Regions from separate parts of the Arthrobacter sp. MP_M4 genome, predicted to be linked through region 2. Evidence: riboswitches for the same ligand, from Rfam matches in the RefSeq annotation. Region 2 holds a riboswitch; each other region holds the start of a gene.
What was found. Region 2 has a riboswitch for cyclic di-AMP ahead of RCH15_RS11985 (hypothetical protein). Riboswitches for the same ligand answer to the same signal wherever they lie in the genome.

Region 1 (9,700 bases), on a different contig from region 2:
GGTTGCCACGTTTGGTTTTTGCCTGGCTGGTGTACGTGCCGCGGTGCAGTTCGAGGTACATCTCACCCACCCAGACCGGGAGGGCGTCGTAGTCGGCCTCGGCCCGGGTGAAGAAGGTGGCGGCCGAGCCGAGCTCCACTTTGGGAGAGCCCTCAAGGTCTGCGGTGCGGCGCGCTGCGGCAAGCATCTCGCGCGTGGGTCCGCCGCCGCCGTCTCCGTAGCCGAACGGGACCAGCGAGGTGGTGCCGCGGCCATGGTCCCGGTAGTTCCGCTCGGCGTGGGCCAGTTCGCGGCCGCTGAGTTCGGAGTTGTAGCTGTCCACCGGCGGGAAGTGCGTAAATATCCGGGTGCCGTCGATCCCTTCCCAGTTGAATGTGTGGTGCGGCATCCGGTTCACCTGGTTCCAGGAAATCTTCTGCGTCAGGAACCATTTGCTGCCGGCGGCCTTAACGATCTGCGGCATGGCAGCCGAGTAGCCGAAGGTGTCCGGGAGCCAGGCTTCCTCGCATTCGATTCCGAATTCAGCCAGGAAGAAGCTCTTGCCTTCCAGGAACTGGCGTGCCATGGCCTCGCCGCCGGGCATGTTCGTATCAGACTCCACCCACATGCCGCCGACGGGAACGAACTGGCCCGTCGCGACCTTTTCCCGGATCCGCCCGAACAGCTCCGGGTACAGCTCTTTGATCCAGGCCAGTTGCTGGGCCGAGGAACAGGAGAAAACGAAGTCGGGGTCCTCGTCCATCAGGGCGATGACGTTGGAAAACGTGCGGGCGCACTTGCGGACGGTTTCGCGGACGGGCCAGAGCCAGGCGGAGTCAATATGGGCGTGTCCGGTAGCGAGCAGGCGGTGGGCTGAGGCATAGGCCGGCCGAGCCAGCACCCCCGCCAACGCCTCGCGCCCCGCGGACGCTGTGCCCGCCACGTCCTCGGGATCCAGAATGTCCAGCATCCGTTCCAGCGCGCGCAGGATCTCGTGCCGGCGGGGCAGCTCCATCGGCAGTTCGTGCATGAGGCCGGTAAGGGTCCACACGTCCTGGTGCAGTTCCCAGACGGTTTGGTCGAGTTCGGCGATGACGATCCTGCCGAGCCGGTACTTCGGGTCCTCACCCGAGGTCGCCTTGTCGCCGTAGGGGGTGGCCTCGAATGTCCAGCCCTGGGACAGGTCGGGGTTGGCGGCCGCCTCGACGTAGAAGTCGATGGACATCCCGCTGCCCAGGAGCTTGAGCGGGACGTACTGGTTCCGGGGCGAAATGGCCTTGATGATGGTCCCGTCCGGCCGCCAGGCGATACCTTCGCACTGGAAACCAGGAAGATCGCTGCTGAATCCCAGGTCCACGATCACTTCCACGGAGGTGTCCGCTGCCGTGCCCCACGAGTCCGGAACCTGACCCTGGAGCCGCAACCACTTGGTGCTCCAGGGCTTCCCCCAGGCCGCTCCGTGCTCCTGCGGCGTGAACTCCTGCTGGAGCGCCTCCAGCGCGGGAACCGGCTCGCCCGGGGCGTCCCAGCTGCTCAGGGTCAGCGGCACGCTGCGCGGATAGATCGCAGGGACCAGGCGTTCGCGGACGAAGCGGTCTAGGCGGACTTCCGTAAGCCGGCGGTCGTCATGCAATGTGGTCCTCTTAGCGCTGGCGTGGATGGCCGAAATGCATCCAATCGATGGCTAAAATGTACGTCGTCGTCAGCCCCAAGCCAAGCAGCGAACCGCCGACATTACCGCTGCACCGGAGCGGGCGCCGCTATGCGGTGGGCGCCTGCGTACACGTTCAGGGACGTGCGGCGGCTGAAGCCGGCCAGCGTGATGCCTCTGGCCTCGGCCAGCTCGACGGCCAGGCTCGACGGCGCGCTCACGGCCGCCAGCACGGGAATCCCGGCCAGTGCGGCCTTCTGGACCAGTTCGAACGACGCCCGTCCGGAAACCTGCAGCACGGTTCCGCGCAGCGGCAGGAGGCCCTCGCGCAATGCCCAGCCCACCACCTTGTCCACGGCGTTGTGGCGGCCCACGTCCTCACGCAGGCAGAGGAGTTCGGCGGAGCCGTCGTCCGCCGTGCGGAACAGACCCGCGGCATGCACGCCCCCGGTGACGTCGAACACGGCCTGGGCTTCCCGCAGCTGGTCCGGAAGGGCCGCGAGGGTGGCCACGGGGACCACCAGCGGGTCCTCGGCCGGGCTGTAATGCGAAGACTTGTGGACGGCCTCGATGGAGTCCGTGCCGCAGATGCCGCACGAGCTCGAGGTGTAGACGTTCCGCCCCGTTTCCGGGCGGACGACGTCGGGCCTTAGCTGAGCTTCCACGACGTTGAACGTCTGGACGCCGTCCTCGTCCTCTCCTGCGCAAAACCGTAGCGAGAGGAGTTGTTCGGGGTGCCAGATGACGCCTTCGGAGACGAGGAAACCCGCTACGAGGTCAAAGTCGTGCCCCGGAGTCCGCATGGTGACGGAGAATTGCATGCTGCCAATTCGAATTTCCAGCGGCTCCTCAACGGCGAGCACGTCTTCACGGTGGCGGACCGGGAACTCCAGGGCTTGGGGGGATCCGTCCAGGACATATTTGTGCACCTTGCGGCGCTGCGTGACGCGGCCCATCACGTACTCCTAACCAACATAGTTTCATTCTGGCAAGCACTGGGCCGGGTGGCCAGTGCGCGTTCGGGACCGGGTTCTCAGCCCAGCAGCTCACTCCAGTCCACAGGGCCGCCGGAACCGGCGGACTTGCGGGACGTTCGTTTGGGTGCGGGTTCTTTCTTCACCGCCGACTCCGGCAGCGGCACGCTCCAGGGAAGGGCGAAGGCGGGAACCGCTTCTCCCAGCTGAACCCCGTGCGGCGGGACAACGAGGACGCCGTCGGCCGCGGCCAGCCCGCGCATCATGCCCGAACCGGTATGTTGCGCCGGTGAGGCCATCCCGTAGACAAGCCGGAACGGCATTAACCGGGTCCGGCCGGGAAGGGGGCCGATCAGGGAGCCGCACGTGACATCCGTGACGTGCGGCGGGGGCCGGTGCCCCAGCGCGGCCAGGAGCGGTGCACCGATAGTTGACAGGGCCATCATGGCTGCGAGCGGGTTGCCCGGCAATCCGATGATGAACCTGCCGTCCGGCAGTTCAGCCAACACGGCAGGGTGGCCAGGGCGCATGGCGATGCCATCGATCAGCAGGCGGCCGCCGAGCTCGGCCACCGAACGCCGCAGGTGGTCAGTTCCGGACAGTCCGGTGCCGCCCGTGGTGATGACGACGTCGGCGGGCAACGGCTCAGCGCCGGACCCGCCGGGAAACTCTCCGCTATCCTCCGCCGGGTCGGTGTCCGCCAGGGCAGAGAGCCATGCTGCGTAGCTGTCGCCAATTTTCGCTTCGCCCGCACAGGTGCCGCCGAGCATTTCCACCACCGCCCCTAGCTGGGGACCGAAGGTGTCGCGCACCTGGCCCGGCTGCGGAATTCCCGCCGAAACCACCTCGGACCCGGTCAACACCAGCCGGACCACGGGTTTGCCCAGGACCGGGACCGTGTCGTGGCCGGCCAGGGCGGCGAGGGCCACGTGCGCCGGGTTGAGCCGGACCCCGCTCCTAATCAGCACGTCGCCGGCGGCGGCTTCCTCCGCGGCTTTTCGAATGTGTTCGCCGTTTCGGGGCTCGCCGGGCTTGGCAGCGCCAGCGAGCTTTAGGACGGGCAACCCGTCCTCGTCGGCGGCAATCAGGCCGCTTTCGCTGCGCAGCACGGCCTTCGCCCCGACGGGGATCAGCCCGCCGGTGACAATCGGGCTGGCCTGGTGGGGAGCCAACCGCTGGCCGGGTTCTGCGAGGATCCAGGGTCCGCTGCCGTTGACCGACCATCCATCCATGGCGGAGGAAGCGTAATGCGGCATGTCGACGAGCGCTTCCACGTCGGCGGCGAGGACGCGCCCCAAAGCGGCGCGGAGGACGACGGGCGCGGCGGGAATGGGCGTGGCGCAGTCGAAGGCGAGCTGCCAGGCTTCGAGCCAGGTGTGCGCGAGGTGCCGGTGCGCTGTGGGTTCGGTGTCACCTGGCACCGCCGACGGACCGCTTGCCGGCCGGGCAGCCGCACCGCTGATTGGAGGTGCAGCTGTCATGCTCCCGGGGCTTCGGTGGCTGCGTAGTCCTTGGCAAGCCGGCGGGCCACGGCCATGGCGGCCTGCATCGAGACGGCATCGCTCGCCTGGCCGGAGCCGGAGGCAAGGCCGGCGGCGAAGCCGGCGATGAAAGTCGTCAGAGGGGCAGCCGGGCGCACTATCGAGTGCGCTGCCACTCCTGCCAGGGAAAGGACCTCATTGACGTCGACTTCGACGTTGTCCAGTTCCAGGGCCTGAAGCAAAGCGCGGCACCAGTCTTCCAATGTTTCATCCTGGCTTTTCACCGTTTGCCTCCAAGGTCGAGTTCAGCTGGGGAGTCCCGGGCCGGGCGCCTGGAACGGAACGGCCGATGCCGCCGCGGCCCTGCCTTCCGGGCGGGCCGCACACCCCTAAGGCGGCGGCATCGTCCCATGTATCCACATCATCGGTGGACCCGTCCGGAACGTTGACGTCGCGCACGTCCAGCCTAGCAAGAAGGCCGAATATGGAGGCGTTCTCCAGCGCGCCGCGTTGCCGGGCACCGGCCACCGCCCGTTGTAGCGCAGCCGTGCTATATAGCCCTGCCAACGGCTGTCGGCGTCCGTCCGCCGACACCGCCACCAGCCCGTCCCCGCCAGCCGCCTCCGCGGCCGCGGCCAGCAGCGATTGGACGGCGGACTCCGCCCGGGGCATGTCGACGGCGAGGACAAGGGTGTAGGGGTCCGCCCCGCTCTCCCGGGGACCCTGGCCATGATGGCGTTCCAGGGCGTCGAGCCCGGCGGCGACGGCCGCGGCGGGACCTGCGAAGGGTGGATCTTCGCGGCAGCTCAGCACACCGACCGGCAGCATGCCGGGGTCTGGCCCGACCACGGCAATGGCCAGGGCACCGCGCGCCGTCCGCAACGCCAGCTCCAGGAGGGTGGCGCCGCCGTGGGTCAGCCCGGATTTGGGAACGCCTCCCAGCCGGGATGACCGGCCCCCGGAGAGAATGACAGCATCGAATTCCACCGGTCCAGCCTAGCGCGGTCTCGGCCTGGCGGCCCGGACCGCGGAGGTACGCGCCGGAGTCAGGCGGCGGATTCCGGCAGTAGGAACGGGTCCCATGCGGGCGTCGGCTTCTCCAGCTCCTTGATCTGCCAGGTGGTGCCCCTGGGGGGCGCGGGGCAGAAGCTGAGCTTCCACCCCATTTCCGCCGGAGTGTGGTCGCCCTTGGCGTTGTTGCACCGCAGGCACGCAGCGACGAGGTTTTCCCACGAGTCCGCCCCACCCCGTGATTTGGGCTGGACGTGGTCGATGGTGTGGGCGGCTTTGCCGCAGTACGCGCAGCGGTGACCGTCCCGGCGCAGCACTCCCCGGCGGCTCACCGCCGTCGTGGTGTTGTACCGGGGCCTGATGTAGCGATGAAGGAGGATCACTGAAGGCCGACCCAGGACGTCCTGCGGCCCGACGACGGGATCCTCCCCTTCCGCGACAACACTGGCCTTACCCGTCAGCACAAGGACCAGTGCCCGGCGGAAGGTTACAACCGCCAGCGGTTCATATCCAGCATTCAGCACAAGAGTGCGCATCCGCATACCTCTTCACGGCCGCACCCGCCAGGGGCACGAGGGCCGGCTGCCCTCTGCATGGTCGGGCTATGGATCGACTAAATAAGAGTAAACACGGACATGGCAATTCGCCGAATTTTTTTCCCGTCAGCGACCCGCTCGAAGGCTGGATTGTTCAAGGCAACGCAAAAGACCCCCGCCACAATGGCAAGGGTCCTGTGCGTTGCTTCAGCGCGACTTAGCCGCCGACGCGGATGAACACCGGGCCGGAGCCGACGTTGACGCTCTGCAGGGAGGTGGTTCCACCGTTCCAGCCGCCGTGAACTGCCCGGCCATTACCGACGTAGACAGCGATGTGGGCCATGCCGGAGCCACCGTTCTGGTAGTAGGCGAGGTCGCCCGGCTGTGCCTCCGCAGCGCTTACCGTGCGGCCGAGGGACAGGTAACCTGCCGGCCAGCCGTGGTAGTTGATACCCGCAGCGGCCAGCGCGTTCGTGGCAAGTGCGGTGCAATCCTGGCCAACGCCGAGCTGGGCGTAGGCAGCGGCTGCGATTGTGGCGCCCTTGCCGCTGGCGGCGGCCGGTGCGCGGGTGGCGGCCGGTGCCGCTGCCGTGGCAGCTGCTGCGGTGCGGGTAGCGGCGGGGGCAGCTTTGGCCGCGGGGGCAGCCTTGGCGGCGGGGGCGGCTGCGACGGGGGCAACCGTGGCAGCGGGGGCGGCTGCGACGGGGGCAACCGTGGCAGCGGGGACTTCCTGGACCTTCACGACGGGCTTCGGTGCCTCGACGACCGGAGCCGGCGAGGTGGTGACCGCCGGCTTCTCGTAGGAGATCGCGATGGTGGAAGCAGCGGAAATGGTCGCCGGGGCGGCCGACTGAACGTCGAGAGTGGAAGCCGACGTGGACTCGCGCTGGACATTGGTCTCAGCAGCGTTGGCTGCGATACCGCTGGTCAGGACAAGGCCCGACGCTGCGGCGATAACTGCGGCCTGGCGGCCCATGCCACCGGCGTTGCCGCCGACGGTCTTGGCAATAACGGCCAGCGAGTTGGTCTTGGTGACCTCGGCGCGGTGCCGTGCGTTTGCACGAATAGTCATTAAGTTCTCTCTTTCGTGATCCTGGGTCTGCGCTTTTTGGGCGCAGGCTGAGGACGCTCCGGCATCTTGGGGGTACGCCGGATCGCCCCGAAATGGGTTACTTAGCGAAGGGTGTACTGCGAAGACGCGCCAAAAGCGGGAACTGCTTGCAGGTGCATAGCCTGCGGGCCGGACTCAGCAGAGATTGAGTCGGCAGTGCGGAGTCCGGTTCGGGCGCCGGCAAGGGCGGCACAAACGTTGGATTCCAGCGGGCTCGTAGGAGCCGCGCAAGCGCGATAAAGCGCAGCATTGTGGCGTGAAGACACGAAAGTAGCCTCTCCCAATGCCTGCGAGGTGAGCTGTCGGATTCGGATGGGAGTCACCCGGCCGCTCGGCTTCCGTAGGAAGCTTTACGACTTAACCCCAAGGTCTTCTTGCGAAGACCAAAATTGGTTCCCCCGCCCCTGCCAGACGATGTCATGCGAACGGACCTTGAGCGGTGGCAGAGCTAGGCAATCCACTCAAGAGCGCCAACTTCGGAAAAGTTGGCGTAGGTCAAACGGTACAGCAGTGCGGACCGAATGTCACATTCGGGTCACGGCGTGTTCCCAGAATTTGAGAGCACCCCATCAGATTTCTACAGCCATCCGGTCGGGTCAACGACTTCGCCGTTGACCATGACTTCGAAGTGGAGGTGGCAACCGGTGGAGGCACCGGTGGTGCCGCTCAGCGCCAGGACATCGCCGCGGGCGAGTGTCTGGCCCACCTTGACGCTGGCGGAGGACAGGTGGTTGTACGTGGTCTCCAGGCCATTACCGTGATCGACCACCACCCGGTTTCCGCCACCGTAGGGATGCCAGCCCGTGAAGGTCACGGTGCCGCTTGCCGCGGCGTGGACGGCCGTGCCACATTGGGCCGCGTAGTCCTGGCCGCGGTGGAACTCGCCGGAGCCGCCGGTGATCGGGCTGACGCGGTAGCCGAACGGCGACGCGGTTTTCAAATCGTCCAAGGGCGCGCCGAGCACGCCTGTTGACGCTGCGCGGGTGATGGAGCCGACCGACTGGGCGCTCAGCAGTTGCTTGAGCTTCCCGTCCGGATCGCTCTGGGTGGTGACAGCGCTGCGGTTGAAGTCGATCTTTGCGTCTGCGGCCGTGATGGCGGGCTGGACCGCGGCGGGGACGGCATCGGACACGGTGCCGGTGTCTATGGCCATCACGGGTGCGGCCGCCGGGGCCATCACCGTGAGTATTAATCCCGTGGCGGCCAGCGCAATCCCGGCCTTCTGGCCGACGCCGCTGGCGGCGGCCAAGTCCGTTACCTGGCGGAACGCGCTGCGGCGGACCCGGCGATCGTCTCGGTGCGTTTCACGCGGGTGGTCGGCGGGGGCAGCAAGGGCCGGGCGCGGCTCCGGAGCGGCGCCGGTCGCGCGGCGGCGGCCCCTTGCGGTTTGGGTGGTCAAAGACGAATCCTCTCTGGAGAGCCTGCGGAGTTAGCTGTCGGATTCGGGTCAGAGAGATCAAAGACCCGGTCCGCCGTAGCAAGCACGCAGACACAGAGGGCTCCAGCGGAGTCCTCTGGTTACACGTGATTGCCGCTGACGGACTTCACCCCGAGGCCGCTGAACAGCCAAAAAGTGGTTCCCCCGCCCCTGCCAGAAAGTGATACTGCAACTGGTCCGCTGGCAGAGCTCGGCGTCGGATCAGATAACGGTTTGGTATCGGTGCTTGTTTTCAACTATAGGCGATGAAGCTGTCCAGAGATAAATCCGTTATCCATCTTGTGCGCCACCTTTGGGCGTCCGCGAGCTTGAGGGCGGCGGTTATGACCCGACGGTAACGAAAACGTGGGCGGCGACCTCGGGAGGAAGTTCCAGCGCACCTTCGATGTCCGGCACGCGCACGGAAATGTACTCACCGACGCGCTCCAATGAGATCAGTGCCCCCGGCCGGATGCCGCCCTCATCGAGTTGAACCAGCAGTTCCGGTTCAACTTGGATGGGTTCCGCCAGCCGGTTGACTCTGACCACCGAACCGGGTCCGTAGCCGGCCATGGCGTCGAGCAGGTTCACCACGCCGTCGGAATAGGGTGAAGAGGGCAGGCCGCCAAGCTCCGCGAGGCCCGGAATCGGATTGCCGTAAGGCGAGACTGTGGGGTGGTCGAGTAGCTCAAAGATCCGCCGCTCCACCCGTTCGCTCATCACGTGTTCCCAGCGGCAGGCCTCCTCATGGACGTAGGCCCAGTCGAGCCCAATGACGTCTGCGAGGAGCCGTTCGGCCAACCGGTGCTTGCGCATGACACCGATGGCTCGCCTCCGGCCGGTTTCGGTCAGTTCAAGGTGCCGGTCACCGGAGACAACCACCAACCCGTCGCGCTCCATCCGGCCGACGGTCTGGGACACGGTGGGACCGGAGTGGCGCAGCCGTTCGGCAATGCGGGCACGAAGAGCAACGATGTTCTCTTCTTCGAGTTCCAGAATGGTCCGGAGATACATCTCGGTTGTGTCGATCAGATCCGTCATTCAGCTCCGCTCCTCAAGCGCCGTCCCTGCGTGCTTTCCACCGTACCGCGTGCTGCTGGCGCCCTGGCGGGGTCCGCCGTACGTTCGCAGGCCAGCTTAGTCTAATTTGAATTACTCCGGATAATCTCAATGACCGGACTGTGACGGGCCGCTTTGCTTGCCCCGCGGGCCAGTCAGGCAGAATGAAACGACAGGCTCCGCTGCAGCCACCCTGCCGGGCCACACTTAGTACCAGCCGAAAATTGGAGCCACTGTGAGCGACACCAGCATCACGATTCCCGCAAATCTCCTCCCCAAGGATGGCCGGTTCGGCGCCGGCCCGTCCAAGGTACGTCCGGAACAGATGGAGGCCCTTGCCTCCGCGTCGGCGCTGCTGGGGACATCGCACCGCCAGGCGCCGGTCAAGAATCTTGTCGGGTCGGTCCGGACCGGGCTCGGCCAGTTCTTCCGGGCACCCGAAGGCTATGAGGTCATCCTGGGCGTCGGCGGATCAACGGCG
Region 2 (9,700 bases):
AACCGGCAGCACCCTCTGCGTCCAAGCGGCGCTTGTTCAGCCCTGAATTCAAAATGAACGCCCCGGTGGTCAAGCGCAAGGGGAGGTGACTCAGTCTCATTGGGAACCCTTTCAAGTGCTGGTTGTTCGATACAAAAAGCCTAGGTTCACCGGAGGGCCGCCGCCAGAGCGCCGGGCACCCGTTTAGTTCACTCCGCCGTCCCACCGGCGCGGCCGCGACGCCGGAGAGATCGACGCCGGAGAGATCGACGCCGGAGAGATCGACGCCGGTGAGATCGACGCCGCCGCTGGCAGGCACTACGCTCGGCAAATGGGAATCGTGCGGAAAATCATGGGCGTCCTCGCTCTCGTTCTGATCGGGCTGACCAGTGCGGGGCCGGCGGCGGTGGCCGTCACACCGGTCGACGTCGTCGTGGCCGACCAGGCGGGGGTGCTGGACCAGAACACCCTACTGCCGGCGGTGCGGGCGATTGATTTCTACCAGCCCACCAAAGTGGCCATCTATACGTACAACGGATCCTCGGCGGACAACCTGAACGAGGAAGTCCTGCGGTTTGCCCGTGCCGAGCATCCGGAGTGGATCAGCGAGGACGGGCAGAAGTGGGCGAACGGGCTTTTCATCTTCGCCCTGGACCCGGTGGGCCGGCATGTTGGGACGTACATGGGCGAGGACCGCAAAGTCTCGCTGGACCAGCGGGACGACATTCAGAACGCCTCAAAGGACCTCTATCGCGATGCCCAGTGGACGGACGGCACCATCGCCGGGATCACCCGCGGCGCGGAGCTGATTAACCAGCCGTGGTACCGGTCCACTGCCTTCCTCGTCACCGCCTGGACCACCGTGGCAGCCGCCGTCGCCGGCGCGGGGACATGGCTGATGGTGCGGTGGCGGACCAGGGTCGGCAGCCGGAAGGAACTGGCCCGCGGCGACGCCAGCTATTCCAACGTCAGCATGGACCTGCAGGTCACCGAACTTAACGCTGAGACCATCCCGGAAGCGTCCCGCTACGGCAGCACCGTTCTGGAAAAACACAGGACCTTCCTCGCAAAATACAACACGGCCACCGGCCTCTCGAACCAGGTCCACGCCATGTCGTCCCGGGACCTGGGTAAACGCCCCAACTTGAAGCTGATCCGCAGCTATGCCGATGCCGCCGCTGAACTGGATGCCCTCGACGACGTCATCGCGGACACCAACGCCCTGCTCAACCGCGGGTCCGCGTGGGCGCCGGCCTGGGACCGGCAACTGGCCCCTTTCCGCGCGGATCTGGCGGCCATCGAACAGATGCTCAGCAAGCGCCACGCCCAATCCGACTCCGCAACCGCGGCAGCGCTGCGTTCCTTCCGGGATGAAAGCCACCGCGAACTCGAACGGTGGACCTCTGAACTCGCGGAGGGCATCATCACTCCGGAGACTGCCCTCGACCGGCTGCGCGATGCCCGCACCCATCTGTCCGAGCTGCTCAAAAACCACTCCGACACCGTCATTGCAGCTTTTGCCAAGAACGAGAAGGAGGCCAGCCTCATGCGCGATGACATGGAGAGCGCACAGGCCGGCAGCAAGGCCAAATACGGGCGCACCTACGAGCCCAGTATTTTGGGCACCGTATACCCCGCGTACTACTTCTTCTCGGTGCCCACCTTCAACTCCGGTTTCAACACCGGGGTGAGCAGTGTCGGCAGTGCCCGCGGCGGCGGCGGCAGCACCACCGGCTACGGCGGCAGCGGCGGCAGCTTCTCCGGGTCGGGAAGTTCGTCGAGCTTCTAGCGCGCCTCTCCAGCGTTCGACGGCGGACCCGCCGTCAGGGAGCCACGGCGGTGTCCGGGACGGGGATTTTTTCGTCAGAAGAGCCCGGCGGCGACCGTCGTGGTGAGCTGGTGGATAATTCGCGTCCGGGCAGCCATGTCCGATAGGCCCCTGCCCTGGGTGTACACCACAAAGACGTAAGCCTTGTCCCCCCTCACGAGAATGCTCGAGTCGTGCAGGTATCCGTTCAGCAGGCCGTATTTGTGGAACACGGTGACCCCAGGGGGCACGGCGGCCGGAATCAGGGTTTCGAAGTTGGTTTTCTGCATGTAGGACAGCAGCTGCCGGGTGTTCTCGGCGTTGAGCAGCCTGCCGCTGTACAGCTCGGTCAGAGTTTTCGCCATCTCCGCGGGCGTGAGGCTGTTGACCGACCGGTCGTAGGGGATGTCCAGGGTGGCGGCATAGTTCGTCAGGGCGCGGGCACCAATCGCGGCCATGATCAAGGCCCACGAATCGTTGTTGCTTTGCTGGACCATTTGCCGGATCTGCTGTCCGGAGGTGGACGCGCCCATCCGTGCCCCCAAAGAGGCTTTGCCGGTTTCCACCAGATGGTAATACGACGCCGCGGCCAGAATTTTAGCGGTACTGGCAGCAACGAACTTGTTCTTCGCCCCATACTCGTGGACTGCTCCGTCCGCCACATCCACGAGGGCCACGCCCACCCGGTAGGCGCTGTTGGATTGGATGACGTTGTTGATCTCCTCATCCAGCGCCGGACCAATCGCGGGCGTGGGAGGAACGACGGCGGTGGCGGACGGCGTCGGGACCGGCGCCGGGGGCGGGGGCGACGGCACGGTCGGGGCGGCGCCGGCGGCAGTCGCTGACGTTGCGGCGGGAGCCGGCGGTTCGGCGAAAACGGGATCCCGGGCCTGGATGGTGGCGTAAATGGTGGCGGCCGAGATTAAGGCGAGGACGGCCACCAGTACCACCAGGAGGTGCGGGCGGAACCGGTCAGGAGTTCCGGGCAGGCGCCGGCCGGTCCGGCGGGCCGACGTGGACGTGTGTCGGCCGCTGCTGAAGTGCCGGCCGGGACCCCATGACTGCATAGGTTCTCATCCCCGGAACAGGGTCGGGTGTGAGCCGGTGTCTACTGCCACGGGCGGGCTCGCAGGCATGCTCTACCTCCGAAAACGTAGGTCCGTGGATGGTCCAAACTTCCCCACATCTTTCTCCCAACCGTGCGTCAATGCAAGCCCGGACCTTGTAGAAATCTTGGACCCGTCCATCAGTGCTGAAGGCCGCTCCATGCTCCCCTGCCCCGGCAGGGGTTCCCGGAGTACGCTGAAACTCCCCGTCCGCCAAGAGTCCGCAGCGCCGCAAAGGAGAACGCCATGCGCAAGGTGGTATTGATGATGCAGGTATCCCTCGATGGCTTCATCGAGGGTCCGGAGCGGGACCTGGGCTGGCATCGGGTGGATGATGAGCTGCACCGGCACTTCAACAGCGAGCTCCGGAGCATGGGCGCTTTCCTGGACGGGCGTGTCATGTATGAGCTGATGGCCGCTTTCTGGCCGACGGCGGACCAGGACCCGTTAAGCACTCCCCCGATGGTCGAGTTCGCACAGATCTGGCGGGACATGCCCAAGATTGTCTACTCCAGGACCCTGGATAAAGCCGAGTGGAACGCCCGGGTGGTGCGCGACGTCGTCGTGGATGAGGTGATGACGCTCAAGGAGCAGCCCGGCGGTGACCTCGCCTTAAGCGGTTCGGACCTCGCGGCGACTTTCCGTCACTTGGGCCTGATTGATGAGTACCGGGTCTACGTCCACCCGGTTCTCGTGGGACGGGGCAAGCCGCTGTTCCAGGCTGCCGATGACACAACCTCGCTGCAGCTGCTGGACACCCGTGCCTTCGGCAACGGCGTGGTGCTGCTGCGGTACGACGTTGACCCCGGCGCCGGGGACGCAGAAGGCCGGTGATCAGCTGCCCCCAAGGCAACCGATCAACCGGCCTGCTGTACGCAGAGCTAAGCGGTGGTGCTAGCCGGCGCGGACGAACGTTACGGGGCCCGTGGCGGTCAGCCAGGACAGCGGGTGGGCCATCGTGGCGTTGACGCCGTTCATGCCGCCGCTGATAGCCTGGCCGTTGCCGGCGTAGATGGCAACGTGGCCGGACTGGACAATGATGTCGCCGGGCTGAGGGGTGCCGACGACCGTGCCGTAGTTCAGGAAAGCCCGCGGTCCGATGTCACCGACCGGGATGCCGGCAGCGTTCAGGGCCTTCTCCACCATGGCGGTGCAGTCCTGGGTGATGCCGATCTGGCCGTAGGCTACGGCCAGCAGCGTGGCGTTGACGCCGCCTGCTGCCGCGGCCGGAGCGGGTGCCGCGGCCGGGGCGGGGGCAGCCTGAACCTTGACGGTGGCCTTGGCTGCGGCGGGTGCCGCGGCCGGGGCCACTGACGCGGCACGGACCGGCGCCGCTGCTGCGACAGCCGCCTTCGGAGCTGCCACAGGCTTGGGCGCCTCAACGGGCTTGGGCGCCTCAACGACCGGAGCCGGGGTGGTCACTACGGCCGGACGCTCGAAGGTGATCTGTACTGCGGAGTCGGCCATAACCGGCGCGGACACCGCGCCCTGGACGTCAACGGACGACGCCGGTGCGGAGTCGCGCTGGGCGGGAGCCTCGGCTGCATTTGCGGCCATGGCGCCGCTGAGCACCATCCCTGATGTGGCGACGAGAACTGCGGCCTGGCGGCCGATGGTGCCGGCGGAAACGCGTTTGGGCGCACGGGTATTGCTAAAAGTCATTAAAGGAGCCTCTCCCAATGCCTGCGAGGTGAGCTGTCGGATTCGGATGGGAGTCACCCGGCCGCACGCGGGCCCGATCGTAACGGGCTGTGCGGCTTCACCCCAAGACCCCTGAAAAAAGCGGGTCAAAATGTGGTTTCCCCGTCTCTGCCGGACGTTGCTGCGAGTTGTCCCCGGGCCGCGACAGAGTTAGGCAATCGGCTGGGGAGAGCCCGTCTCGGAAACAACAGGCACCCATCAACGGTAACGGAACGATCACAGCCTGTCACATCGAGGTGGCCGCGGGGATGGTCCGTCCAGCAGCGTGGCTCCCGTTTCAGCCCGGGGCGTAAGGTGATGCCATCACCGTATCCTCGACGCGGAGGGCCCACTATGAACACCATCAACGTCCCACGACACAGTGTGGCGATTTGCCAGCTCAGCACGCAGCCAGCTGAAGATTTCAACGTCAACACCGAGCTGCTGGTCCTGGAGAACGGGGAGGTCCACGTCTCGACCTGGGATGCGGAACCACGCGATGGGGGCTTCGACATCCACGTGCTGAATGACCGCGTGGACGCCCTCGGATTCATGGTGGTCACCGATTGGGTGTTCCTGGACGAAAAGGCCTACGCGGTGGTGGAGCGCCGCCCGGCAGGCTAAGAAAACGCCGGGGCGGAGTTTACTCCTGGAAATTCAGCTCCGGCCGGTGCTTGGCCATCTCGGCGAGCACCAGGGTGACGGCCCCCGCGGCATCCGCGTCGCCGTCCCGCCGTTCCGGTGGCTCCGTCAGCACCGAGCGGGCGTGTCGGACGAACCGGGACCAGTCTCCCGCACCGGCGCGCAACTCCGGCAGCGGAGACAGCACAGCCGCGCGGCGAAGCCAGGCATCGGGGTCCCGCACCCAGCGGTCCAGGACGCTGTCGGCGCGGACCCTCCCTACGACGTCGAGTCCGCCGACCAGCGGTCCGACGACGTCGAGCGCCAGCGGATCCACCAGCGCGTCCACCCGGGCCGTGCGCACGAAGCCCTCGATCCGGGTCAGGTCGGTGTTGGTCAGCACGCGGACCTTTGACTGCAGGAGCACGACGGCGGCGAGGCGGCGTTCGAAGACGGGCACCTCCCACAACTCGGAGCTCAACGCGGTGATGTCATCGTGCGTCAGATCCTGATGCCGGCGCAGGGTGTCGCGGACCGTCCCACGCACAGCTCCGACGGACGAGCCGTAGTATCGGTGACCGCTGCCGAACCGTCCTTCCGCTTCCTCGGCACGGCTCCACGATGACTCGCGTTGAAGCGCCCTGTCAATGAAATCGCCGGCTTCGCTCATGGGGACATTCTTCCGCACCCCGGATCCGGATCCGGTGCACCGGCGGTCGCCCTCAGGAAGTCTTGGGCCGGACCACCAGGACAGGGCACGGTGCATGATTGATGATTTGTGTTGCCACCGACCCCACATGCAGGCCGGAAAAGCCGCCGTGCCCCCGGGAGCCAACCACCACCAGATCAGCGTCGTGGGCGGCTTCCAGGAGTGCAGAGGCCGCCGAATCATTCTGGACGACCAGGCCGGTGGCGGACACCCCCGCTTTCTCAACGAACGTCAGGGCAGCAGCCTGCATGGTCTCTGCTGCTTGGTGGGGGGAATCTTGCGTTACGACCTCGCCCGCGGCCGTTTCCAGCAGCGCCGGGTACCAGGCGAGCGGGGACTTCGCCCAGGCTGTGAGAAGACGGATTTCGCCGTTCCGCTGTTTTGCTTCGTCAACGGCCCACCTGAGGGCATTGTGGGAATTCCCGGAACCGTCAAACCCGACAACAATCACGAACGAACCTGTGCTGGTCATGTGTTCCGTTCCCTTGCATCTCGTGAGCAGCGTGGACTCTTCAGTGTCTGCGGGCGCGAAAGTCAGTGTCAAGGTGCGCACGACCCAATTTCACCGCTCCCACCCGGGTGGCGCAGCGGGCGCCTCCTAGAGGGTGCGGGCCGGATCCAAGCCCTTCGCGTAGGCTGCCTGCCCCGCGTGCTGGAGGCAGTCGGCGATGGTGCTGACCAGCCGCACTGCGAGGGTGACGGGCGGGTTCCAGCGCGTATCGATGACCCGATCCATATCCTCGTCGCCGAGGGATTCGAGGAACGCCACGGTCTGGCGGTGCACGGCGTCGTAGTATTCCAGCAGGAGCTCCGCCGGGACCTTGACGGCGTCCACCTCCTCGGACGAATGGCCGTAGCCGGTGTCGCGCTCGGGCAGGGGCAGATCGAAGCGGCCAACGAACCCCTGCGCGGTCCACACCTGTTCAAGGCCGGAGGCGCCGGCGATCTGTGCGTCCTCGACCCGGCTGAGATGCCAGACCAGCCACGCCAGGGAATTGCCGTTGCCGGCGGGCCGGCGGAGCAGGGCGTCCCCGTCCACCCCGTCGAGGGTGGCGGCCACTGCTTCGCGGATCCGGCCGAAGGCGTCCAGCAGCAGTTCCTTGGATTTCATCGTGTCCCCTCACCGTGCGTCGTCGCTGAATCCTCATGCTTACACGGAGAGCGCACCGCCGGATAGGGCACTATCCCGACGACGGGCAGAGGACCATCGCGGATCCGCCCCCGCGCCGCACAGGCTCGGCGGCCGCCACCATGCCGCCGTCGGGCCTGAACTCGATGGCAGTCGCGGCGCCGATTTCCGCAGCCGAGGTGAAGGCGTCGCCCGACGGGGTGAACTGATGGCCGTATGGCGTCAACAGGTCTCCGTACGCCGTAATGAACTCCGGCTCGGCCGTGACCTTGGCCGTGTTCCGCTGCGAGGCGCGCGGCGCAGCAATGGCCTCAGAGACGGTCATGCCCAGGTCCACCCGGTTCAGGATCGTTTGCAGGACGGTGGTGATGATCGTCGATCCACCGGGGGAACCGAGCGCGAGGAACGGTTTGCCTTCCTCGAGGATGATGGTCGGCGCCATGGACGAGCGCGGGCGCTTGCCCGGCTCGATCCGGTTCGGGTCTACCTCGTCGTACACGGTGGAGAAATCTGTGAGCTCGTTGTTGAGCAGGAAACCGCGGCCGGGGACCACCATGCCGGATCCGCCGGTCTGTTCGATCGTCAGCGTGTACTCGACAACGTTTCCCCACTTATCCGCGACGGTCATGTTGGTCGTCGAAATGTTTTCGGTATCCAGCTCGTTGGCGGACGCGGCGGCGGCCGCCGGGCACACGCCGTCGTACGCTGAGAGATCCCCCGGGGCGACGGGCTTCACGGCGGCCTGGAGCGGATCGATCCGGCAGGCGCGCTCCTTGCCGAACAGCGGATCGGTGAGCGCGGCGGTGGGGACGTCGCCGAACGCCGGATCGCCCACGTACTTACCGCGGTCCGCGAAGGCGAGCGCGCTCGCCTCAAGGTATTGATGCAAGGCACCGGCCGCTGGCTGCTCCGCGAGGTTGGACGGGCCCAGGATGTTCAGCGCTTCCCCCACCGTGGTGCCGCCGCTGCTGGACGGCGCCATGCCGTACACGTCCAAACCGCGGTAGTTCACGTGCGTGGGCGCCTGGTCCAGGGACCGATAGGCGGCAAGATCCGACGTCGTCAGATGGCCGGCAGGGACGGGCAATGTGGTGGTGGCCGTCTTGGGCGGCGACTGGACGGTCGCGGCAATTTCGGCCGCGAGCGGGCCGCCATAAAAGCTGTCTGTGCCGTTACGTGCAAGGAGCCGGTAGGTCGCGGCGAGGTCCGGGTTCCGGAGGACACTTCCGACGGCGGGCGCGTCACCACCCGGGAGGAAGAGGGTACTCGTCGAGGCAAATGCTTCGAACCGAAGCTTGTTATCCAGGGTTTGCTGCCGGAAAGTATCGTCTACCAGGAAGCCACGGGCCGCCACATCAATGGCGGGCTTGAGGGCCGCAGCAAGGCTGACGGTCCCCCACCTGTCGAGCGCGCGCTGCCAGGTGGCCGGCGTGCCGGGGACACCGACGGAGACGCCGCTGGTGACCAGCTCGGGCGTGAAGCGGTACGGCTGACCCGTGGCGGGGTCAATGAACGCATCGCGCGGCATGCCCGCCGGTGCCGTCTCGCGGCCGTCGATGGTGCCCACTTTGCCGGTCTTCGCGTCGTAAAAGACGAAGTAGCCGCCGCCCCCAATCCCTGCGCTGTAAGGTTCGGTCACGCCAAGGGTGGCGGCCGCTGCGACGGCCGCGTCAACGGCGTTGCCGCCGTCGCGGAGGACGTCGATCGCCGCGGCGGATGCCTCCGGGTCCACGGTGCTCACAGCACCCCCATAGCCGGTGGCCGTCGCGGTTTTGACCGTCTCGCGCTGATCGGCGTTGGCGGGGGCGGCGACGGCGCCGCCTGTCACGCTCAGGGCCGCGGCCGCCGTGAGGGCCGCCAGCCTCCGCGTCAGAAGTCCCATGATCTCTCGCCTGCTTCGTCACAGTTGTGTTGACAACTATTGTCACGCTACGCCTCCTGACTCCGACACTCAACGTCCGGCGGTGACTCGTACAAACCTCCGCGTGGCAGCCGCACCGATTCAGCCGCGCCGATTCACTTGGAGCCGATCCAGCCGCGCCGATTCACTCGCGCCGATTCACTCGCGCCGATTCACTTGGGTAGTGCGCGGACCGTGTCCCCCGCTACAGTCAGCACATGGCACGGACTGGTTCCCAGTTTGCCGCTGGCCTCTGGAGGATCTTCGGATACTTCGTCGTGAGCGCGACGTGCGGCGTGCTTGCCGCCAGCCTCCTGGTGCCCGCCGTCGCGAGTGCCGGCATTGCTGCCAGGCAATCGATCATCTTTTTCAACAATCTGCCGGCGGAATTGACGGTGGATACGCCATCGCAGTCCACCAAAGTCCTCACGGCGGACGGAAGGACGATCGCCACGTTCTATGCGGAGAACCGGGTACGCGTCGGTTTAGACCAAATATCGCCGTTCATGAAGGACGCTATTGTCGCCATCGAGGACCGGCGCTTCTATGAGCACGGCGGTGTTGACGGACAAGGCATTTTGCGGGCGTTGGCCTCCAACCTGACCAAGGGCGGCCGGCAAGGCGCCTCCACCCTCACCCAGCAGTACGTTACCAACGTCCTCAACGAGTCTTTAATGTCGGCGGACAAGGGAGATCGGATTGTCCTGAACGGGCAGAAGTCCATCGGCGACAAACTCCGTGAAATGCGGCTCGCGATTGAGTTGGAGAA
Region 3 (9,700 bases), on a different contig from region 2:
CCCTCCGGGAGTGTGTCATTGATCAGGCTTGTGGATGTTGCCGTGGCGCCCAAAGATCCGGCCTTCTGCGCATCTTTGGCTACGGCCTGATGCGACTCCGTGTAGTCCAGGTCCGCTTCGAACTGAGTCATGTCCGGAACGCCGGCGTCTTCTGCGGTCTGCAGCAGGCCCTCCCGCCGGACATCGGCATGGCCGCCTTCGGTGGCTACGGCGAAAACCGCCTCATTGAACTTTCAGAACTTGCACGTGGTGTCTGGCCTGGTTTTTCAGGGCCGTGTACCCGCGGTGCCCGGCCACGGGCGTGGCCAGGCACCCCGGTCTTCAACTGCTAGGCGTTCACCCTGTAGTAGGCGGGGCCGGAGCCGACGTTCACGTCAAAGATGACGGTCTGGTTGCCGTTCCATCCGCTGTGCATTGCTTGTCCGTTGCCGAGGTAGATCGCGTTATGTGAGAATCCCATTCCGCCGTCGGCATAGTAGATAAAGTCGCCGGGTTCAGGCGTCGATACGGGAGTGGCGTAGGCCATCAAAGACTCGGGGGATTCATCGCCGACACCTTGAATTCCTGCCGCTCGCAGAGCCACTTCTCCCAGAACCGTGCAGTCCTGGGTGGCGCCGGTCTGGGCGAGAGCTGAGTTGAGGACCGTCTGGTTGATCGGAGACGGTGCCTTCTGGCCGCCGTCGGAGCTCGCCGGCACCACCGCCGAAGGCTGGTACGTTTCACCGGCGGATGCTGCAGGGGCGATCGGTGCCGGAACAGCTGCCGATTCCACGCCCGGGGTGCCTGCTGCCCCGGAAAGCGTTATGACATCTCCCGGATAGATGATGGAAGACATTTGAAGTCCGTTCAGCGACAGGATCGCGTCCAGGGAGACTCCGTTCAGCGCCCCAATCCGGCTGAGGGTCTCCCCGGCGTTGACGGTGTGGACGGACGCACCCCGGGCGGCCGCCTGGCCAGGAATGACTGCCGAGGAGGAGACAGCCCCCGGTGCAGTTCCACTCTGCGGGTCGGATGCGGTGGCTCCTGCCTGGGCAGGGGCGGCCATGCTCAGCACGAGCCCGGATCCCACGGCGACCAGGACGGCCTGGCGGCCGACCCTGCCCCTGTGGGTGGAGACGCTTCGAGAAATGGTGGACAGTCTGCTGCCGGTGGTGGCTCTGTGGCGGCCGTGGGTATTGTTGTTTGACATTGCTTAACCTCTCCCGATACCTGCGAGGTGAGCTGTCGGATGCGGATGGGAGTCACCCGGCCACCGGACGTTAGTGCCGGCGGCTTAACCCCAAGGATTCATTGAGAATCCATATTTGGTTCCCCCGCCCCTGCCGGAGCTATGTGGTGTAGGGACCTCGGCGGGCGGCAGGGTTAGGTAACAAGCCGAGTGTGCCGCGCCCAGTGGGCGGCACCGCCCTAATCTACACGCAAAATCACAAATGTATAAACATTTAGACTGTATCGTTGCGTCTAGGGGGCCGAAGGGATTTCTATCCGGTATTCGACGTTTCGCGGGGGACCCCTACCGCATAGGTGCCGGGCTGGTCGGTGGGGAACAAGGCGGTCCCGTCGGGGGGCATGGCCACGGGAAGGACATAATCGCCCGAGGTTGAGCTGGCGCCGGAATCGAGTTGGACCCTGGCGCCTGTGCCGTTGACATCCGCGTAGGCCATTCCCGGCCGCTGCGAAATCAGAAACACTGTGTGGGTGGAGTCATCCACGGTGGCCATGCCTGTTGGTGTTCCGTCGACTTTGCCCAGTGGCGGGCCGGTGGTGGGATCGGGAATGACATTAACGGCTGTCCCGGCAGGGTCGGTTCATTCCAGAATGATCACGCACCCGGTTGACGGTCCGTGAGCGCCCTCGTACCGGGCCTTCGTCCCGGACCCGGCAAGGGAAAGCGCGTTGGGAGTGTTGGCGAAGATCAGTCCGTTGCCGGGAGAGGGGCCCGGGACCTCTGTCGGTCCCCATAGGAGGTCCCCGTCCGCGGTCGAGAACGCCGTGGCAACAGTGATGCTGATCCGGTCTTTCGTGTCCTTCCTGGCGTCGGAATCGAGGAGGACAAGTGCCGCTTCCCCGCCGAACTGTGTGGGCGTGGAGTACCGCACGGGACGATGATGGCGCCGAAGGACACGTCTTTCGGCGCTTTCTTCATGGGCCGGGTCATTCTCTTGATTCCCTTGCCCGGCGGGAGGATCGTGGGCCCCGCGGCACGACGTCGTAACGAAGAAGCGCGTTCTCCGTACGCGTCGGTTGTCCATATTGGGAGGCACGATGGTGGCAGGGGCAGTTTTCCGGGTTGTAGTGGGGGTCGACGGGTCAGGCTCGTCGCTGGCAGCTCTTGAATGGGCCGTTGAAGAGGCCATCGGCAACGGTGGTTCGCGGAAGGGCGGCCGTGAGCTGCCAGCTCAGTCGCTGGACCATCCGCAGTTCTTGAACCTTTTAAGTAATTCCTCATTCCGGTATCGATGGCGTGCCGTTGATCCTGCGCTCATGCCGGGGGGCGTGGCTGGAAGTGGAGCGTTTCCAGATAGTTCTCGTCGTACCTCTCTTCCCTGGGTTCATCGTTGGGGTAACCACCGGGAAGTGCGCCCCGGTTCAGACCGGCCAGGAGTATATGCTCCAGCCCCGGCATGGTGGTCATCGTCGTTCTCTGCACAGTTCCGGTGGACAGGGCAGGCATTTTGGTGTTGGCCATATCATCGATTCCAGCCACGCCTGGTGCGACCAGGAGGAAGCCCGCGGCCGCTGCCAGGGCAGGAACCATTGCATTTCTCCATGCGCTCATGCCCTGATCCTTCGCTCCGCACATGGGAACAGGACATCCAAGGCCTGTGGAGAGGCTGTGAAAGCCAGCCCGCAGGGACGCTCCGGCACACCAGCCTCGGGAGAGATTCAACGCCACCATAATGCGCGGTGTTCGCGGTGACGTGCGCGGATATTGAGAGGGTGACGGGGTTTGTCATGAAAGCGCGGATTCTGGCAGTCCCCGGTGCCGTCCTCCATCGTCCCAACGCGGGATCATTTGGCGTATCTCCGGTGCGGTGGGATGGGCGCCAAATGATCCGCGTTGGTGCGGATCAGGCGAACAGGACGTCACCGACGAATCCGCCGTCACGGCACCCCGGCGGGATGGCGAACACAGCCGAGCCGACCGGCGTCGTCCATTGATTGAGCATGTCCATTTGATCGAGCCGGCGCTGGATCGGCGTGAACTGCTTGTCGACGTCGGCCTGGTAGGACACGAATATCAGTCCCGAGTCGGAGACCCCTCCGGCGCCTGGAGCGGCATCGTAGTTGTAGGCCCGGCGAAAGATCCGCTGGGAACCGTCCGCAGGCCGGGCCCGGCGCAGGTGCGAGACTTCCGAGATCACCGGGAACCCGAGCTTGGACACGGCCGCGAAGTCCGGCTCGTCGTGCTCGTGCGTCCCGGTCAGGGGCGCGCCGTTGGACAGCCGGCGGCCTACGGATTCCTCCCGGCCGATGCGGTCCGCTTCGTCCCACTTGTCCAGGTTCATCGCGATCCGGCGGACAACCACCGACGTGCCGTTCTTAATCCACGAGGGAATGTCTCCGCCGCCCCAGACCACCTGCTCGTAGTCCGTGCTGTCCGGGGCCGGGTTTGCGGTCCCGTCCACCTGGCCGAAGAGGTTCCGCATGGTGGTCCCGGATTTTTCGCTGCCATAGGAACGCCGGAAGCCGGCCTGAACCCAGCGGACGGTCGCGAAGCTCCGGCTGTCCTTCAGCAGCATCCGTTGGGCATGCGCCACGGTCAACGGATCATCCGCGCAGACCTGGAGCAGCAGATCACCGTCGGAGAACCCGGGCTGCAGCCGGTCGATGCTGAAGGCCGGCAGCGGTTTCAGCCACTCCGGTGCCTGTGCGGGGTCCACTGCGGCCACCAGGCCGGGGCCGACGCCGAACGTGACCGTCAGCCGGGCCGGCACCCGGGCAAGGTCACCCTCGGTGTCAGCCAGTGCCGGTCTTCCCGCGCAGAGGTCCGCGGCATCGTCACTGAGCAGCCGCAAGAGCGACCTGACGTCCGCTCGCGTCGTTCCGGGCCGCAAATCCAGGGCGACAAAAACACCGTGGGCCTGCGCCGCCGTCGTAATACCCGCCTGGCGGTCGCCGTGAAACGGAATCACGCCGCTGCCGTGGACGCTCTCCGCGGAGTCAACCGGTGCAGTAGTCGCCGCCCGCTGAACGCCCGCCCCGGCGAGCTGGGCGCCGGCCGCGGTCAGCGCCCCGAGCCCAGCGGCGGCGCCGCCGAAGAGCAGTCCGCGCCGTGGGAGCTTCCTCGGGACGCCCGGCCCGTCACTGCCCGCGAAGGAGCCTGCGGGCTGCTTATACCCGGCCATTACTTTGAGGTCGGCGACGGTGCGGAAGGGGTTGCGCTGCCGGCGGCGCCGGACGGCTGGCCATGCGACCTGCCGGCGCCCCCTTCATCGACATAATTCTCGTTGGCGCCGCTGAAGTCCTTCGCCACCGTGGTGAATTCGAAACTGCCGCCGCCCGCCAGCTCCAACGTGAACGTGACGTCGGAACCGGCCACGATGGGCGCGGTTAGCCCCATCAGCATCAGGTGGCTGGCGCCCGGCTCCAGTATCAGTTCGCCGCCGGCCGGGATGACAAAGCCGCCCTCTTTGGACCGCATCTGCATGGCGCCGTCGGGTCCCGCGACGGTTTCGTGCAGTTCGACCATCCGGGCCGCGGGGGTCGAGGCGCCGGTCACGGTGATGTCCGCGTCGGAGGTGTTTTTGATGACCCCGAAACCGCCGGTCATGCCGGAAGCGGCGGCTTTGACCCATGGCTGGTTGACCGCCAGCGCGGCGGAGGCACTGGCCGGGGTGGCGACGGCAGCAGACGCGGACGGTACCGGGGTTGCGGCTGAGGGCGAACAGCCGCTGAGGGCCAGGGACGCGGCGGCGAGAACGGAAAGGGCGGGGTACATGAGCTTCTTGGACATGATGGTGCTCCTGAATCGTGGCGGGCGGCCGCGGAGGGCCGGTCCGGAAAGTGTTATTCGCGGGGGGACTGTGTGTTGCGCTTGATGCGCCGGAGGCCTGCAATGACCAGATAGATGCCGAGACCTGCGGCGGCCGTGATTCCGGCCGCCGGCAGCCAGCCGGGCACACCGGCGCCGTCCCCGGTGCCGGCTGCCGCGTTTGGTTCAGCAGTGGCCGTGGGGTTGGCGGAGGCTGCGGGCGCAGCGGCGGCAGGATTGCCGACGTGGAACCGGTAGCCGCCACTGATCGGGTGACCGTCTGCGGAGACCACCCGCCAGCTGACCTGGTAGCCGCCGTCGGGAAGTTCCGGAAGCGCCTGGGTCAGCGTTTCCCGGCTGAGTACCGCGGCGCCGCTGACCCAGTTCTTGGCGTTGTCATCGACGACACGGACCTCGTGCCCGAGCGTGAGCAGGGGCGAACTGAAGGTCAGGGTGATGCTGGCAGCTGTCTTGTCCAGACGCTCATCGGGCGCCGGACTGGACGAAATCAGCTGGTCGTGGGCAAAGGCCGCCGGTGCTGCCGGAAGGCTGGCGCCTACGCAGAGCAAGAGGGCGGCGAGCAAGGTTGCTCCCAAACCAGGATTCCGCCATGTTTTCAAGGGTCTTCTTGTCATGACCGCTTCCCGCCCCGCCGCTGTCTTGACAGCCTGGCGGGGCTTTTCGGGTGGAAAGGCGACGGGCGCCTAGGACTCGAGCGGAAGCAGGGGAGGCCCGCGATAGCGCGTCACCAGCAGGGGCGCGCCAAGGTTGTGCAGCGGCATGACGGGCCGGTTGGCGGGCAGGGCGGCCGGCGCCGGACGCACCGGCAAGGGCAGCAGAAGCGGGAGGAAAGCCGTCACGCGCAGGCGGATGGCCTGAACCAACTGGGCGACGGCGAGCTCGCCGTGGCGCAGGATGGCCACGGTCAGGACGGCAGCTACTGCGTGACCCAGCCACATCAGTGGCGAGGCGTGGTCCGCCGCGGAGGAGAGGAGGGTACCGGAGGGTTCGAGCGCGGACGAGTGGGCATGGTGGCCGCCGGCCAAGGCGCTGGACGCATGCGGGGCCGCTGCTCCGCTGAACAGCCAGTGGAAGAGTCCCTGGCTCAGGGTCACGCCGGCCGAGAGTCGCCACAGGGACAGCCCGCGGCCCGTCAGCGCGGTGCAGGTCAGCCCGGACAGAGCCAGCGCCAGCAGGAGCAATGGAAGTTCCGGAGCGTTCCCGCCAGCCAGGAAATGCGACCCGGCGGCGATCGAGGTCGCGACGACGGCGCCGATCCAGCCGCGTACAAGGCGCAGGCCGCGTGCCGTCATTCGTCCTCCTCGCTCACGGTAATTCTACAGGCCGTCGAAGACGACTTCGCCGACTTTTGGGTCAGGGTCGTCACTGCCGTCGCAGGGGAACTGGAGTTGGTCAGAGATTGTCCGTTCAGCGCCCAGCGGCGACAGGGCCGGAGGCCAGTATCTCACATACCCTTGGGGGTATAAGAGTTGTTAGCCAAGAATCAGCTGCGTGCGGGGGGCGCCCGGCTCGGGTGCGAAATCGGCGGGATGCAGTAACGTCGTCATGCCAGCAATTTTATGGAGCAATCGGTCGGGAGCGTTGTGACGGATCAACAGGGGCCAGCATCAGCCCCGCGGGAGGCGGGTGCTGAGGAAAAGGCCAAAGGCAGCCCGCTGTGGAAGACCGTCAGCGCCGAACTCCTGCAGGAAGTCCTCGCCGGTGGATTTGCCGAAGGGTTCCCCGGCGAACTGGAACTCGCCCGTCGGTACGGAGTAAGCCGGGGCACGATCCGCGCCGCCCTGGCACCCCTGCGCGAGGCCGGGCACATCACAGCGCACCCCGGGAAGAAGCCGACCGTGGTGGCTGGGAGAAGTACGGCGTACGGGCCCATTTACAGCGTCCTGGCTTCCATCCGGGAATCGGGGATGGAACATCGCAGCGTGGTCCTGGATCAGCGCTCCGTGGTCAATGCGGAGGTGGCGGCCAAGCTCTCGCTCCCACCGGACGCTGAGCTCTTCCACCTCTCCAGGGTCCGCCTCGCTGACGGCGAGCCCATCGGCCTGGACCAGGTGTGGCTCCCGGCAGCGATTGCCGGGAAACTTCTGGAGGCTGATTTCCGCGATGCGTCGCTCTACGGAGAGCTGGACCGTCGGTGTGGCATTGTGCTCGACGGCGGGACGGAGCAGCTCACAGCGGTGCTCGCCACCCCCGCGCAGGCGGCCCTGCTCCGGGTTCCGGAGAGCTCCGCACTGTTGCTGATCGAACGGACCGGATGCCACCGGGCACGCGACCTCGAATTCCGTCGCAGCTACGTCCTGGGTGACCGGGTGGCGATCGCGACCGCCTTTGGCTGCAAGGACACCCCGCGCCGTAGAGGTTAAGGGGCCGCCGGCGGGCGAGGCACCGGGCATCGGTCTTCCGAGGTCGCCCTCTTCAGGAATGCCCACAAGAGCAGTGTGATGGAGACCGTAGCCAGCAGGGGCTGGATCGGTTCGAAATACTGCATGGCGCCGGACGTTCCGAGGGCCAGCAGAACCAGCTTGTTGCAGACCGGACAGCCGACGGCAAAGAAAGAGACGATCGTGCCGGCCGCCCCGAACCGGCCTCTGCCGTCCGATTCTCCGGGGCCGGCAGAGGTCCCGCCGGCCCCGCTTCCGGGTGCGGCTCCCAAAGAGACGTAGGTAGCCAGGAGTAATCCGGTCAGGACGGCCGTCACGCCGAGCACCGGGAAGGACCACCACGTCGGCGGGACTTCACGGCTGAACAGGGGAGTGTTGATCAGATCGGTCGGGACGGCCACCACGAGGTAGGTGACGGCCGCGGCAGCCGCAGCGGCCAGCCAGCGATGCGCCGGCCATTGCGCCAGGGCGGAGACCAGGGCCTCGTACTTACTGTGGATCATCCGCTGCCCCTGTCCTTGCTTCGGACCGATTCCGCCCAGTCACAGGCGATTCGCCGTTCCGGCTTCTGAAGTGCAGGGCCATGCCGAGGGCGAGGATGAAGGCGGCGAACCCTGCGACGATGAGGTCGGGGACGCCGGCGGCAACTTCCGTGGCAGCCGACTCTGCCTGGAACTGGTCTTCAACGGTTAGGACGCCGCCCAAACCGGCTGTGCCGTCGCTGGCGAGCAGGAGCACTCCGATGCCGACGGAAATCAGGCCGGAAATGATCATCAGCCAGGAGTTTGACCAGGACCCGATGGTGAGCGGGCGCGGGCGCAGCCAACGGCGGCCCGAAATTCCCAGCCGGTCCCAGACGAGGGCCAGGACGAAGAGCGGCAACGCCATGCCGAGCGCAAAAATCGCCAGGAGAACCCCGCCGTAAACAGCGCTGCTGCCCACGGCAGCGACGGTCAGGACGGAGCCCAGGATGGGCCCGGTGCAAACCCCTGCGACGCCGTAGACGGTTCCCAGGGCGAAGACGGACAGCCTGGAGGATCCCGTGCCGGCAACCGGGGCCAGGCCGGAGGGAAGCCGGACAGCGGCGATCTGGGCAACGCCCAGGAGGATCACCAGGACCGCCGAGACGCCAATCAGGACCGGCCGGTGCTGCGTGACGAGGGAACCGAGCACGCCGGCAAAGATGCCCAGCGGCACCAGGGTGGTCAGCAGGCCCAGATAGAACAACCCCGTCCGCGCCACAAGTTTGGTCCTGGTGGAAAAGGCGTAAGCAAAGAAGGCCGGCAACAGGAGGGCTGAGCAGGGGCTCAATAGGGTAAGGACCCCACCCAGAAAAGCGCCCGCGTAACCGATATCCATCAGTTGCTCTTGGCCGATTTCAGGGCAGCATCGATGGCCCGCTCGAAACTGGCCAGCGGTTGCGCGCCTACGAGTGGCGTGTCATTGACGAGGAAGGTGGGGGTGCCGGTTGCGCCTATGGATGCAGCCTCTTGGGCGTCTTTGGACACAGCGGCCTTCAGTTCTGGGGAATCCAGGTCCGCCTCGAACTTTCTCATGTCCGGCATTCCTGCGTCGCGGGCGAGTTCGATCAGCCGCTCCCGGGGCAACTCGGCATGACCGCGTTCCGGAGCGATGGCGTAGACCGCCTTATTGAATTCCCAGAAGCGCCCCTGCGCTCCGGCAGCCCGACCGGCAACTGCGGCGGCGTTTGACTGGGCACCAAAGACCGGCAGATCACGCCACTCGACTCTCAGGTCCCCGCGCTCAACATATTTCGCGACCAGTGGTGGCAGGGTGTCCCGGGAGAACAGTCCGCAGAAGGGGCAGCGGAAGTCGGCGTACTCCACCAGGACAACCGGCGCGTCCGGGCTTCCGATCGCGGTCGGGTCGTCAGCTATGCGCCGGGCCATGTCCAGCTTTTCGCCGGTGGTATTCTGCGGATCCCGGGACTGCTGGCCTTGATCAGCGGTGTTTTTCTGGGCCGACGCGCCCTGGTAGGAAACCAGTCCCACGAACAGAAGTAACACGGCAATGCCCAGCGTGGGCAGGAGAATTGATGCAGCACGGGGGCGGAACCTGCGGGCTGCAGGTTTGGATTTGGTCAAGGGGGGCATCCGGGCTCCTCGAACGTTCCGCTAAGGAACGAAATGTTTAGACATTTAGTAGTCTGCGACGCTACGTGACATCAGTACGGTTGTAAAACGCCCCCTGTTCCAAGCCCAAACCCAGGCCGCGCTACCGCCGCACCGCCGTGGACCGTCGCGTAACGAATGTTTGTACATTTGCCTCGTGCGGCCGCTAGCATGCAGGCACAGCCCGGCGC

Region 1: linked by a shared signal. The riboswitch ahead of RCH15_RS11600 (NlpC/P60 family protein) and the one ahead of RCH15_RS11985 (hypothetical protein) in region 2 are both predicted to bind cyclic di-AMP.
Region 3: linked by a shared signal. The riboswitch ahead of RCH15_RS18100 (C40 family peptidase) and the one ahead of RCH15_RS11985 (hypothetical protein) in region 2 are both predicted to bind cyclic di-AMP.

The regions. Positions count from the first base shown of each region.
Region 1 is NZ_JAXCHX010000014.1:19,890-29,589, reverse strand. Features, by position in the region: gene RCH15_RS11630 (alpha-mannosidase) at 1-1,612, opposite strand, end outside; gene fdhD (formate dehydrogenase accessory sulfurtransferase FdhD) at 1,714-2,586, opposite strand; gene RCH15_RS11620 (molybdopterin molybdotransferase MoeA) at 2,664-4,085, opposite strand; gene RCH15_RS11615 (DUF6457 domain-containing protein) at 4,082-4,369, opposite strand; gene mobA (molybdenum cofactor guanylyltransferase) at 4,353-5,072, opposite strand; gene RCH15_RS11605 (HNH endonuclease) at 5,132-5,632, opposite strand; gene RCH15_RS11600 (NlpC/P60 family protein) at 5,850-6,704, opposite strand; cyclic di-AMP (ydaO/yuaA leader) riboswitch at 7,014-7,173, opposite strand; gene RCH15_RS11595 (M23 family metallopeptidase) at 7,321-8,142, opposite strand; cyclic di-AMP (ydaO/yuaA leader) riboswitch at 8,147-8,362, opposite strand; gene RCH15_RS11590 (metal-dependent transcriptional regulator) at 8,503-9,201, opposite strand; gene serC (phosphoserine transaminase) at 9,455-9,700, shown strand, end outside.
Region 2 is NZ_JAXCHX010000015.1:5,926-15,625, reverse strand. Features, by position in the region: gene RCH15_RS12005 (pentapeptide repeat-containing protein) at 1-310, opposite strand, end outside; gene RCH15_RS12000 (DUF5129 domain-containing protein) at 311-1,768, shown strand; gene RCH15_RS11995 (serine hydrolase) at 1,843-2,853, opposite strand; gene RCH15_RS11990 (dihydrofolate reductase family protein) at 3,139-3,726, shown strand; gene RCH15_RS11985 (hypothetical protein) at 3,787-4,554, opposite strand; cyclic di-AMP (ydaO/yuaA leader) riboswitch at 4,559-4,760, opposite strand; gene RCH15_RS11980 (hypothetical protein) at 4,927-5,196, shown strand; gene RCH15_RS11975 (DNA alkylation repair protein) at 5,216-5,863, opposite strand; gene RCH15_RS11970 (universal stress protein) at 5,916-6,374, opposite strand; gene RCH15_RS11965 (mycothiol transferase) at 6,501-7,013, opposite strand; gene ggt (gamma-glutamyltransferase) at 7,084-8,913, opposite strand; gene RCH15_RS11955 (transglycosylase domain-containing protein) at 9,150-9,700, shown strand, end outside.
Region 3 is NZ_JAXCHX010000039.1:893-10,592, forward strand. Features, by position in the region: gene RCH15_RS18095 (hypothetical protein) at 1-131, opposite strand, end outside; gene RCH15_RS18100 (C40 family peptidase) at 329-1,189, opposite strand; cyclic di-AMP (ydaO/yuaA leader) riboswitch at 1,193-1,345, opposite strand; gene RCH15_RS18105 (hypothetical protein) at 1,482-1,721, opposite strand; gene RCH15_RS18110 (hypothetical protein) at 1,809-2,099, opposite strand; gene RCH15_RS18115 (hypothetical protein) at 2,483-2,779, opposite strand; gene RCH15_RS18120 (Dyp-type peroxidase) at 3,072-4,349, opposite strand; gene RCH15_RS18125 (copper chaperone PCu(A)C) at 4,349-4,957, opposite strand; gene RCH15_RS18130 (copper resistance CopC family protein) at 5,011-5,571, opposite strand; gene RCH15_RS18135 (hypothetical protein) at 5,680-6,288, opposite strand; gene RCH15_RS18140 (GntR family transcriptional regulator) at 6,580-7,359, shown strand; gene RCH15_RS18145 (hypothetical protein) at 7,356-7,880, opposite strand; gene RCH15_RS18150 (cytochrome c biogenesis CcdA family protein) at 7,867-8,736, opposite strand; gene RCH15_RS18155 (DsbA family protein) at 8,736-9,491, opposite strand.